3 regions of the Paenibacillus sp. 01T442 genome follow, and region 1 is predicted to be linked to each of the others. Evidence: riboswitches for the same ligand, from Rfam matches in the RefSeq annotation. Region 1 holds a riboswitch; each other region holds the start of a gene.

What was found. Region 1 has a riboswitch for ZMP and ZTP ahead of AC1DLM_RS30535 (bifunctional 5,10-methylenetetrahydrofolate dehydrogenase/5,10-methenyltetrahydrofolate cyclohydrolase). Riboswitches for the same ligand answer to the same signal wherever they lie in the genome.
Region 2: it holds a riboswitch for ZMP and ZTP, as region 1 does, so the genes downstream of both, rpiB (ribose 5-phosphate isomerase B) here and AC1DLM_RS30535 (bifunctional 5,10-methylenetetrahydrofolate dehydrogenase/5,10-methenyltetrahydrofolate cyclohydrolase) in region 1, are expected to answer to the same signal.
Region 3: it holds a riboswitch for ZMP and ZTP, as region 1 does, so the genes downstream of both, AC1DLM_RS30495 (GNAT family N-acetyltransferase) here and AC1DLM_RS30535 (bifunctional 5,10-methylenetetrahydrofolate dehydrogenase/5,10-methenyltetrahydrofolate cyclohydrolase) in region 1, are expected to answer to the same signal.

What each region holds. Positions count from the first base shown of each region.
Region 1 is NZ_JBFTPF010000084.1:1,822-6,031, forward strand. Features, by position in the region: gene AC1DLM_RS30520 (macrolide family glycosyltransferase) at 1-519, opposite strand, end outside; gene AC1DLM_RS30525 (PhzF family phenazine biosynthesis protein) at 537-1,322, opposite strand; gene AC1DLM_RS30530 (DUF6886 family protein) at 1,372-1,896, opposite strand; gene AC1DLM_RS30535 (bifunctional 5,10-methylenetetrahydrofolate dehydrogenase/5,10-methenyltetrahydrofolate cyclohydrolase) at 1,922-2,764, opposite strand; ZMP/ZTP riboswitch at 2,821-2,898, opposite strand; gene AC1DLM_RS30540 (hypothetical protein) at 2,955-4,210, opposite strand, start outside.
Region 2 is NZ_JBFTPF010000008.1:150,380-154,589, forward strand. Features, by position in the region: gene AC1DLM_RS10100 (serine hydroxymethyltransferase) at 296-1,546, opposite strand; gene AC1DLM_RS10105 (TIGR01440 family protein) at 1,583-2,188, opposite strand; gene rpiB (ribose 5-phosphate isomerase B) at 2,205-2,663, opposite strand; ZMP/ZTP riboswitch at 2,768-2,848, opposite strand; gene AC1DLM_RS10115 (low molecular weight protein arginine phosphatase) at 2,958-3,530, opposite strand; gene AC1DLM_RS10120 (manganese efflux pump MntP) at 3,586-4,146, opposite strand.
Region 3 is NZ_JBFTPF010000083.1:16,412-20,621, forward strand. Features, by position in the region: gene AC1DLM_RS30490 (cache domain-containing sensor histidine kinase) at 1-677, opposite strand, end outside; gene AC1DLM_RS30495 (GNAT family N-acetyltransferase) at 1,015-2,124, opposite strand; ZMP/ZTP riboswitch at 2,172-2,252, opposite strand; gene AC1DLM_RS30500 (LysE/ArgO family amino acid transporter) at 2,323-2,931, opposite strand; gene AC1DLM_RS30505 (aminoglycoside phosphotransferase family protein) at 2,993-3,898, opposite strand.

The DNA of each region.
Region 1 (4,210 bases):
GATCTCTACATCATATTTTTCCTTCACCATCATCGTCAGGTTTTGAAATTGCTCATAAATAGGCTGAACAATTTCAGAAGGGAAGTTATTTAAAAAATGTTCCAACTCCTGATCAATGGATTCTTTGGACTGAGCAAAAGACGTACAAGAATTAATTGCAGGAAGCTTAAGCAGCTGACCAAGTATACGTCCACACCCGAACATGGAATCATGGATGATATAATCAAATTTCTCATCTTTGATCTGTTCGAGCACGCTAGGTATAACAATGTCTGCAGTAAGTAATAATCCGTTAACTCTCTCCAACAAGTAGTTTCTTCCACCTGAGATGAAAGCTTTTATAAACTTTTGGTCGTCAAATGTTCGTACGGTAGCCCCCGTCTTTTCAATTCGCTCTCTAAATGCTTCTATGCAAAAGTACACGACCTCATCGCCACGGGAAATCAGCTCCTGCACGACTCCGATCGTGGGATTGATATGTCCCTCTGATCCACCATTTATAAATAAAATGCGCGCCATTTCTACCTCTCCTTATGCTAGATGAACAACTCGCTCCTCATAACCATTACTGCTTGGCCTGAAAGTAGAACTCTGTTTTCATGTAAACTAATTTTTAGTATACCGCCTCTTGCGGATGCCTGATACGCATACATATCCGTTTTATTTAATTTTTTGCCCCAATATGGCGCAAGACCACAATGTGAAGAACCGGTTACGGGATCCTCATCTACACCGACTGCTGGGAAAAAACATCTCGAAACAAAGTCATAATCTTTCGACCGACTTGTCACATTGATCCCTCTTGTTTGAATCGTCCGCAACAAAGAGTAATTAGGACTTAGACGCTTAATGATGTCTTCAGATTCAACTTCAATGAAGTAATCGAATCTATTCCGTCCAACATATAGAGGATCAATTTGAAGTGCATCCACCAATTCGGAAGGATATCCACATGTGCTCACTGGTTCTGACGGAAAATTAAGTTGAATCCAAGCATCTTGCTTTATTGCAGTTAATAGCCCACTTCTGGTAAAGAAACTTGCTTGTTGGTTCAGTGGTAAAATGCCCGTTGCCCACAACATATGCGCGCTAGCCAATGTAGCGTGTCCGCACAAATCCACCTCAGAATTAGGTGTAAACCATCTAAGCGAATACCCGTCTTGCTGAGGAAACAAAAAAGCTGTTTCTGACAAATTCATTTCTGAAGCAATTCGTTGCATCAACTCTTCATCAAGAGGTTCAGAAGTTAAACAAACTGCAGCCGGATTTCCCTTGAATACTTGATCCGTGAAAGCATCCACAACATAGATTGTCAAAGCCAAAATAATCCCACCTTTCTTCTTTTTCGTCTTTTGAAAATCTGCTCCGAATTCAAGATGTCCTCTGCTCAGCAAAGCCCATCCGACACATCGAATACTGAAAACTCGATTGCTGTATTTTATCCGATAGATCCCATAAATTTGCTAGGAGCCGTACTTCAATATTTCTTTTAAAAAGCTCACCGAATAGATCCTTTATTTCAAATCGACGTATGGGAACTTGTGATTTCTCACTCACATAGTAACCCGCTCCAAGATCTCGCTCATAGAAATCTGATGAATCAAATTCATAGACATATAACGTTGTGTTCTTCATGATTTCAAACCATTTATGCTCAATCGCTACGACGTGACTCATTGCATGTGAAGACAAATAGTTCTTTTTATCTTCCTCCGTAGTTGCCTCATTGGCATAAAAAGTAACTCTCGGACAGTTCCGAGGCGTTAGGAAATTGGGGAAACATTTCTCATTAATCGCCCATACTAGGCCTTTGGTTGGGTCCAGATCTTTTCTTGAAGGCAGTCTAGGATTGAAAATAGAAATATCTTTTTCTTCACTGACGTGAAACAATTTCATCTAACTCCCCCTTTTTCAACCTCAACTACACTAACTTTTCTGCTGCATCGACGGTGTGTTTCAACAAGGTGGCTATCGTGACAGGTCCTACTCCTGCAKGAACAGGGGTAATTGCGGATGCTCTTTCCTTACAAGCCTCATAATCAACATCCCCAATGTTGCCTTCGTTATACCCCGCATCCAACACGACGGCCCCTTGTTTAATCCAATCCCCTTGCACAAATTTCGGTTTCCCAACTGCCGCTACCACAATATCAGCTAACTGTACCATCTCTACTAAATTCGTCGTCTTTGAATGGCATATCGTTACTGTTGCATTCCGATTGAGTAACATCAGGGAAACAGGTTTTCCGAGAATGGGGCTTCGCCCTATAACAACAGCGTGCTTGCCTTCCATTGAAATGCGATAATAATCCATAATAGCAAGAATCGCCGCAGGTGTACAAGATGGAAAATCGGCAAAGCCGAAAGCATTTTGAGCAAACCMGAGCGTCGTGACACCATCTACATCTTTCCCGATACCAATCGCTTCAAAGGCAGCCCTTTCGTCAATATGATGAGGTACTGGGTGTTGCAATAAAATCCCATGGACACTTGGGTCAACATTCAGTTTCTGAATTTCAGCAATCAAATCTGCTGTCGAAGTATGCTCGGGAAGTTCAATACGAATCGACCTGATACCAAGTCGTTTACATGCATTTCCTTTCATTTTCACATAAGTAGCTGACGATGGATCACCACCGACCAGAATCGTAGCCAAGCAAGGAATGATCCCCTTCCCAGCTAATTGATTAATTCTACTTTTCAGCGCCTCTTTCATGTCTGTTGCCACTCGATTACCATCCAAGATTACGGTTTCCGCGCTCATCTTATCATTCCTCTCAAGTTAGGTTCAAACATAAAGAGGTAAGGGGATTTCCCCTTACCTCTTGCCCAGGCGTACGGCCGTTATCGGTATGCTCCCTCATGGTTCCCCATGCTCCGCCAGTCACACATCGTTTATTAGTTCCTCTATCATAGCAATGTATGCCAATATTTTCAATTGCTTTGCACGAACATCATGACAAAGTTGCAGGTGACATAAAGAACGAATACCACATATTCGTCATGAAGACATCAAGAACTACGAAGTAAAACATTTCAAGTCCAACATTTCGTTCGGCCAAACCTTTTCTCCATAAGCTGGTTAACCAATAAGAAATTGCTGCAAACAGAACAAGTAAAATCAAGCTAACCCATACCGATTGCAAGAAATCCGGCATCACCTGCAGCGCAATCGGTTTCCGGTAATCGCCAATAAATAACGCTTTGACAATGAGATACATCGCCATAGATATGCCAAAGTGCCGCTTCGAATGCTCGTCATAATGATATTGCCAAAATACACTGATCACGATTAAATAAAGGCCAGGCAATAGAATCCATTTTAAGCTAATTAGTGCCGTTAGTACGCCAATCCCCCAAAATAGTGGTAAATTCCCAGCAGCTTGTTGGAAGTCCTCTGCATGAATCCTGTTCATTCGCTCCGCATAAGGAAGCTGATCAGTGGCATAGTAGACCCGATATGTCTCAGCGTTTACAGCATCGAGCCATATGGCTAGTGAACTCCCCTTGTTCGAAGCAATCATCGGATATACGGCAAAACCGCCGAATTGGCTGATCCGTGTAGCATTCAACATTTTACCAGCCTGAAAGCTAATCTTGTACACCTCTTGACTCGTTTGACGCCTATTTTTCTCATACACGGACGAAACGACAAGCGTTTTTTCACCAGTAGATGGCTGCGTAAATGTAGGATGCAAAATGGTATCGGAATCGTTTCCCTTAGTGACAGGAAGATTAAGGACTTCATCATATATCTTATCCGGTTGATTCGCTGGGAAAGTGAGCATATGTAAGGTGCTTTTACCTGATTTGCGTGAGCTCGTTGTATACGCGGCAATAAATTGAGAACCATCCAAACCTAACGCCATATCATCTAAGCTGCTCGTTGCATAATCCACGTCCTTCAGTTTCATCTGCACAAGCGGCTTCCAGGATGACTCTGCTAGTTTCACGTAGTGAAAGGATTCGCTGCCCTCTTTATTGACGGCGTAAACAAGAGATAGGCTGCCCCCAGAGGTATCCCATACACCGTGAATTTGTTTCACATTCGCTATATCAAGTTTCGTCCATGTAAGCTTGGCATTCGGATGAAATTCACTGACATACAGCGTTGAATCATTGTATGCGAGCATAACGCTATTCCCTTTGGGGCCAACCACTGTTTGCACACTTTCGATCTCGTTCTCCAAGAGTGTGTTCTTCGAACTCC
Region 2 (4,210 bases), on a different contig from region 1:
GCCCGAGATGGTTGGATGTGCCAGATGAAGGCGGGGAGCTAATTCGGGGGCTTGGAGATGAAGGTGAAATATGTGTAAAGTGGCTAGGGAGAGATAGTTTTGGGATTGCAGCGGTCATATGGAGGGGGAGGTGAAGGTAACCAAATTAGGTGGAAGTCGAGGATAATGGAAAGCGTTAAGGAAAGCTAGTTTGCGGAAAAGGGAGCTAGATCTCTGAGTGGAAGCTGGAGGTAGCCTGGTTGGGTAGAAACAAAAAAAGACCAGCTCCAAAGAGCTGGCCCTACAAAATTAGCTATTAGTAAGTCAAACCTTGGTAAAGCGGGAATTGCGCCGTTAGATCGGACACCATGCCACGAGCTTTCTCAAGCGTAGCTTCGTCTTTCGGGTTTTTCAACGTAAGAGCGATAACTTTCGCGATGGTTTTCATTGCTTCTTCGTCCATGCCGCGGGAAGTTACAGCCGGAGTACCCAAACGGATACCGCTTGTTACGAACGGGCTAGTTGGGTCGAAAGGAATCGCGTTTTTGTTCGCTGTAATACCGATTTCATCCAAAACGTGCTCTGCGTCTTTACCTGAGATGTTCAGGTTACGCAAGTCAACCAACATCAAGTGGTTGTCCGTACCGCCGGAAACAAGGTTGATGCCTTCAGCTGTAAGAGCAGTTGCCAAAGCTTGTGCGTTGTTGATTACATTTTGACCGTATACTTTGAAGTCCGGTTGAAGAGCTTCACCAAAAGATACAGCTTTCGCTGCGATCGTGTGCATCAAAGGACCACCTTGGGAACCAGGGAATACCGCTTTATCAATTGCTGCAGCCCAAGCTTTCTTCGTAAGAATCATACCGCCGCGAGGACCACGAAGCGTTTTGTGTGTTGTTGTTGTAACAAAATGTGCGTGCGGCACTGGGTTCGGGTGCAAACCAGCTGCAACTAGACCTGCAATGTGCGCCATATCAACGAAGAACAATGCACCTACATCGTTTGCAATGGAAGCCAAAGCTTCGAAATCAATCGTACGCGGGTACGCACTTGCACCAGCAACTAACATGCGAGGCTTATGTTTGAAAGCTGCTTTACGAACATCATCGTAGTCGATGCGGAAATCTTTTTCGCTTACGCCGTAAGCTACGAAGTTGTAAAGGATACCGGAAGCATTAACCGGGCTACCGTGTGTTAAGTGACCACCATGCGCAAGGTTCATACCAAGAACCGTGTCACCAGGGTTTAGGGCAGCCAAGTAAACAGCCATGTTCGCTTGTGCGCCGGAATGTGGTTGAACGTTCGCGTGCTCAGCACCGAAAAGCTCTTTCGCGCGATCACGAGCGATGTCTTCCACGATGTCTACGTACTCACAGCCACCATAGTATCTTTTGCCTGGGTAACCTTCTGCGTATTTGTTCGTAAGTACAGTACCCATAGCTTCAAGAACCGCTTGGCTCACGATGTTTTCGGAAGCAATTAGCTCAATTTTGTCGCGTTGACGGCCAAGCTCAAGGTTCATTGCTTCTACGATTTTCGGATCTTGCTTGCTCAAAAAGTTTGTCATATGGAATTCCTCCTAAAGATGATAGTTAACATGTAATTAGCAATCTGCATCAGGTGCAGCTTGTTGATAAAGTTGATCCGCCTGATCCGCGGAATACACAGCTCTAGTACCACCGATGAGCTTCGGCCGCGCGAATGCCATCGTGACATAAGCCTGGCCAATATGGCGAACCGGCGGCCTCACGGGAACAGCGACTCGGCGCAGATGCATCCCAATCAGCGTTGAGCCGATATCGATGCCTGCATGCGCCTGAATCGTCTCGACAACGACCGGCTTCGCGAAGTGTCTGTACGCGTAGGAAGCCATCGAACCCCCGGCCTTCGGCACGGGAATTACAGATACAGGTTCAAGCTGCGGCACCAGCGCCAGCAACTCTTCTTCCACAATCAGCGCACGATTCAAATGCTCGCAGCATTGAAACGCCGCATGCAGCCCAAACTCGCCGCAAATGCGCGCAACCGTCTYGAAAATCGGCTTCGCTGCATCCAACGTGCCCGATGTCCCAATCCGATGTCCGAGGATTTCACTCGTGCTCGTACCGATCACCAAGATATGACCGGGACGTAAGCTACCGACAGTTACCAGCTCACGCAGATTCGCTTCCAAAGCTTCTGCGATAGGTTCATACATAGAATCTGTCATTGTGGCTCCCTCATTTCTAGGGATGTACCGTGAAACGATCTTCGATGCTCTGCACTTTATTGATGCGGTTCTTGTGGCGGACACCTTCCGAGAACTCGGTTTCCAACCAGATTTTGACGATTTCTTCAGCTACCCCAGGTCCAACAACTCGCTCACCCATCGCTAGCACGTTCGTATCATTATGTTCACGTGTCGCTTTCGCGGAGAAGAGGTCATGCACAAGTGCACAGCGAATTCCCGGAACTTTATTGGCAGCAATGGACATCCCAATGCCAGTTCCACAAAGCAGAATACCTTTATCTGCTTCTCCCGATACAACTTTTTCGCAAACTTGAAGTGCATAATCCGGATAATCGACGGAGTCGCCGCAGCTGCATCCGAAATCGATCACTTGATGACCTAATGATTCAATAAAAGGAATGATAACATCTTTCAAACGATAGCCTGCATGATCTGCACCTAAAGCAATTTTCATGAATAAAACGCTCCTTTTTGACTGTTCGAATTCGACCATCCTATTATATCCCAAAGCTCACCAAAAACGAAAAAAAGAGCGCACACGCTAAAAAACGCGCGTTGCTCTTTTGCCCAGGCGACCGGCCGTATAGCTCAATGCTCCATTGTGGTTACTCCCACTCGTCGCCAGTTACATTGAGTCTTGCTTGTTACTTGTATTTTATCGCATTCCCAGCGATGTGTAAAGCTCTATTGACCTATCCCACTAAGGACCTTGATGGAAAAAACAAACGTCTGTGTTAGCCTTGGAAGACTAACGTATTTTTTTCACCAATTTATCTAGACTCCGACTAATTTCCTCGGCTGTATACCGATAATCGGCTAGTGACCCGCCATAGGGGTCCGAAATATCATAGTCTGGAATCGTGTTTTCCAACGCATACAAGCGGCTTCTTTCTTCCACAGTTACCGTCTGAGATAGCGCTTGTTTGAGCTGAAACTCTGCCGCAAGCTGCTCTCGCTCTTCAATCGCCTTGAGAATGCGAGCATCGTCCTCTACATATTCTTTGAGCGTATATGTCTTCTCGACCGCATGAGGAAAGCGCCCAATCACGGTACGTTTATGCCCTGTCGTCATCGTCAAGACCAGGTCAGCCCAATCGAGATCCGCAGCACTAATCGCTAGCGAACTAATCGACTCCTTGAAACCCGCTTCATGAAGAAGTGACTGGCTGTTTCGCGAAATCGGACCACCCGTCATCGCAGATACACCTGCCGAACGAACCTCCGCCGCAAGCCCCTCTTGATGCACCCTCATACGCAGCAAACCTTCAGCTAACGGACTGCGGCACGTATTTCCTGTACAGACAAATAGAATTCGCAACATGAAATCCTCCCTGGAATAAACGGCTATATCACCGTTCGTACTTACCCGTATTGTATCATAGTAAAAACTTGATCCCAAACCCTAATAGAATAAGTCCACCGAATGCCTCACCATATTCCCCAACCCAACCGCTAACTCGTCTGCCTAGCAGTAAGCCCGCTATCGAGAGCAAGCCGCCAAATAGACCGAAGATCAGTACTGTAAGCACAATGTCCGTGGCAAACATCCCAAGAGAAACGCCCACTGAGAAGGAATCTATACTAACACTGAGGGCAAAAATAATAAGCCCCCATAACGTTCGATGATCAAAGGCCGAAGCCTCTTCCCCGCGTATCGAGCTATATACCATATGTGCGCCAAGCAAAATAAGTAAACATCCCCCTGCCGCCGTAGCGACATTCCCCAGAAGGAGGGAGACATACTGCCCCATAAACATCCCCATCAATGGCATTAGCACGTGAAAAAGGCCGATGACAATGCTAATTTTCAAAATATCAATCAAACGAATGCCCTTCATCCCTATGCCAATTCCCAATGAAAAAGCATCTAGACCCAAAGCAATCGCCATTATTCCAATTGTCATGAGTTCCCCAACTTGTACCCCAGATGCGAGCATAGCACGATCCCCCTTGTCCACGATTCTTTCTCAAGATATGCGGACAAACTGGGAATCATGCTAA
Region 3 (4,210 bases), on a different contig from region 1:
TGATCAATCAAATAATACTGCTCGGAAGTTGGACTTCCGTTCGTAGCTGATTTAAACCAACTTTCGTAGTCCACCGCGATGTGGATGATTGCTCGAATGGTGCCATCTGCATCCCTTGTAGGAGTAGAAATAGCTACGAGCTGCGGGCTTTTGTTAACATCAAATAGCACTTCATTGCTTTCCAACTGCCATTGATAYGGTGCAGAAGCTGATAAAGCACTTGTAAACCAAGGTTTTGCCCGAATCACTTCATAATCTAAGCGCTGCGCTGGCGGGAATGAAGTATACACGTTACCGAGTAAATCAACAATCGTATAGAAAACGGGTGGACTAGAGATGAAAAGACTATTCGTCACCGAACGAAAACGTTCTTCAATTTTACGCTGATTCACGATTTGATCGACCGCTTCTGGCTGCTTTAACACGGAAATGACGGATGAATCTTGCTCAAACATCGTAATCGTCTTAAACGTTGTGGCGAGCAGACTTTCAAGTGACTCATTCATTTTGTTCATTTGTACGAGGCTTTGTTCACTCGTTTTTTGTTGTAGATTGAGCTTCACTTTTTGGAAATTATAAATATCCAAGACGGAGAATGGCAGAAGAATAAGTACGATGAAAGCCAGAAATAGGCGATTTTTTAATGTTAAAGATGAAAACCAGTTTAGTAACGTCACGTGAATATCCCTCGCTTCGCTGTTCAGTATCAAATATTTTCTTAGTCTACCATACAGGGATCTGGAAAGAGAACAACCCAGAGGACGCCGCAAGATACACTCACTCTTGGCTCCTACAGTTCCCTAAATTGGCAATGGTTACGCCTGCGACAACTAGCCCTACCATTCTAAGAACTTTCCCTCAACCATTCAAGGAACAAAATCCGCTATTTCATAGAACGATTTACTGATTTATCAGATCAAAGATCGATTTTCTCACGTGCAGAAAGCAAAAGCTGCCCTCAAAGTAGATAATTCTACTTGTAGGACAGCTTTATTAGATATGCGATTACACTACTTATTCAATTTCACGTTCATATAAATTAGCGCTCCAACCGCGGCCATCATATCTACCACGATGAATGAAATCAAGGCTGCGATAATAGTCATTCAGTGTTGGATTATCTGCCATACAGTCTAAACGCAGCCAGCCTTTGCCTTTGTTCTTTATATAATCTGCTGACCAAGCTAGAAACCTGCTGCCGAAACCCTCTCCTTTATATTTTCGGGACACGACTAAACGGTGTACGTAACCAGCATCATCATGGAACAAGTCTCCCCAAATCTCTTCGAAATGCCATTGGATGGAAAAACAACCAATCAACTCACCGTTCTGACACGCGACAAATACTTCTTGATCATTTATAAAAGTTGTTAAATAGGCATTGTTAAAAGAATCCTCTCTCCACTGTGTGAATCCCTTCGACAATTGAATCCACTGAGCTGCTTCAACAAACAACTTCTGAATTGCATCTAAATCTTCTATTTGTGCTTTCCTTATCATAAATAAATCCTTTTGCTGCAGCGCTGCGGTAAACTCGTCTTTGCGCCAATGGTACTCAATCTTTGAAGCAGTAGCGAGGGCTCTCTCTTCACCAAATAGTCTAGCAACGACATAAAGAGCAGCATCGAATCCCGCGGTAACCCCAGCGGACATTACAATTTTCCCGTTATCAATGTACCTTACATCTTCGACAATCGTAGCACTAGGTGGTGCAATTTCGCGCAATAATTCAAATGCATTTCGATTGGTCGTCACTCGTAATCCATCCAGCAAGTTTGCTTTCGCCAACAAGAGCGCACCTGTGCAAACAGATAAGACGATTTCCGCGCTAGCAGCAGTATGGCTAATCCATGATGTAATCATTGCGTTGTTCATTTCAGTTCGCGATCCTAAACCACCTGGGACAATCAAAATGTCAGGCAATGGGCAATTGTCTAAGCTGTATTTGGGAAGAATCGTGAGACCACTGACTGTTGTCACAGGTTTTTGCTCTTCGCCCACCGTGTAGACMTTGAAATCCTTGCCCCAATTACTCGATACCCCAAACACATCGAACGGACCGGCAATATCCAATAGATCTACCTTTTCATAAATGAGGACTGCCACATTTCTAGCTCGTTCCATTCCATTCTCCTCCTTGAAATAAAAAAAGTATTTGATCGATTGATCAAATACTTTGCCCAGGCGAACGGCTGTTATGGAATATGTGCTCCCCCGTAGTGATCTACGTTTCGCCAGTTACACATACCAAATATTCCCTTAATTATATTCGGTCATAACTGTGAAAATCAAGAAAAATTTCTTCGACCATGCCATATTTGGTTAGATTAATTGTGTAATTAAATAAACGGAAGTCACCCACATGATTATCGCTGATACTTTATTGAGATACGTCATAAATGTGTTCGATTTATCTAATTTCCCAACCTGTCTCCCCACGACAGCAAGAGCAAAAAACCAAATCCATGACACAAGTATACAAGCAATTGCAAATACCAGTTTTTCTTTTCCAACATAGTGGATAGAACTTGTCCCAATGACGCCGATCGTATCCAGAATGGCATGAGGATTTAGGAGTGAAACCGATGCAGCAAACGCGATCTGCTTCTTAGGTGATAAAGCTTTTTCATCGGATGACGTGTTGGCAGGTTTACTTTTCCAAGTCACAATCCCCATATAGATCAGGAAAAGTATGCCTAGTACGAAAAGCACGAACTTGATAGCAGGTATCGTGACAATAACGACGGATATACCTAAAATAGCCAAAGTAATCAGTGCAGTATCGCAAAGTGCTGCTGTGAGAACGACCGGTAATGCCCTAACTAAACGTGGTTGTGTCACACCTTGATTAAAAACAAATACATTTTGAACACCTAACGGTAAAATCAGACCTGCTGATAAAAGAATTCCTTGGAAGATGGCAGTAAGCATGATGTATTTTCTCCTATCTACAAATCATCGTAAACATATATTCAAAGGGAACGTAGATGCGCTATTCGCATCGCGTCAAATGCTCACAAAGCACCTCATCAATCGCACGTCGGGATATAGCGGCTAATCCTGGGTTCTTATCTATGTAGTAAGCGTAAGCAATTAACCCGAATGAAAGCGCCCAGCCGCGTCCTCGCGACCATGTTGCTTCATCGACTGTTAGCAAAGAGCGGAATTCCTCTCTGCTTTCAGTCGTGAGAAATGTCCATGCAACCATGAGGTCGCAGGCAGGATCGCCTACACCCAATGTACCGAAATCGATCACGGCACTTAATCGTCCCTGTTCTATAAGAAGATTTCCCGGATGTAAATCTCCATGGATCCAAACGCCCTGTCCCTGCCATACGGGAGCTTGAAGTGTCAAGTCCCATACAGCCTCTGCCACGGCAGGGTCGATGATTGTGTTCAAGCTTGCGATTGCATCTCGAACTGCCGCATCACGCATCGCCAGAGGCTCACCCMTGCCAGAATTGTGAGAACCTGAGGCTGGCCCACCAGTAGGATCGATTGACTGCATAGCATTAACGAAATGCGCAAGAACTGTTGCTGCTTGGTTATAGCTGTCTACTTGTCCAACTGTCGCATTCTCGCCATCGAGCCAACTATACACAGACCAGTACCATGGGTAGTCTTCGGTGGGAACGCMTTTTGCTAAAGGTACTGGAATGGATATCGGGATCATCGGGGCTAGCTTCGGCAGCCAACGCTGCTCTTTTTCCACTTGTCCAATGGCCCAATCTGCTCGAGGTAATCGAACAGCCATATCATCACCAAGCCGATAGATCGCATTGTCTGTTCCTGCTGAATCCACAGGTCGGAGAGGCAGCTCTGCCCATTGTGGAAATTGTGAAGAGATCAGTTGTTGCACGAGTGTTAAGTCAATAGCAATCTCTTTCGATTGGCTCATTCGAACACGTCCTTTGGAGTAATTCAAGATCATCACATTAACCACAATAGCGACAGCGACAGCTCCAGCAACCCAAGCCCCAGCAACAGCCTAGGCACTCTGCTTAATGTAAATAGATGGAAAATATGCAGCTAATATTATGCTATTTTTCACCTTATTTGAAATAACTGTAAAAAGTACAGCTATTTTCATACATAACCACCGAAATCAACTGAATCGAGAGAATTAGAAGTACTTTTTCCATCTAAATTCTAAATTTCGCCCTAAACTGACAAAATAGCTGGAGTTTTTCCAGTTAATCAATAATTTCTC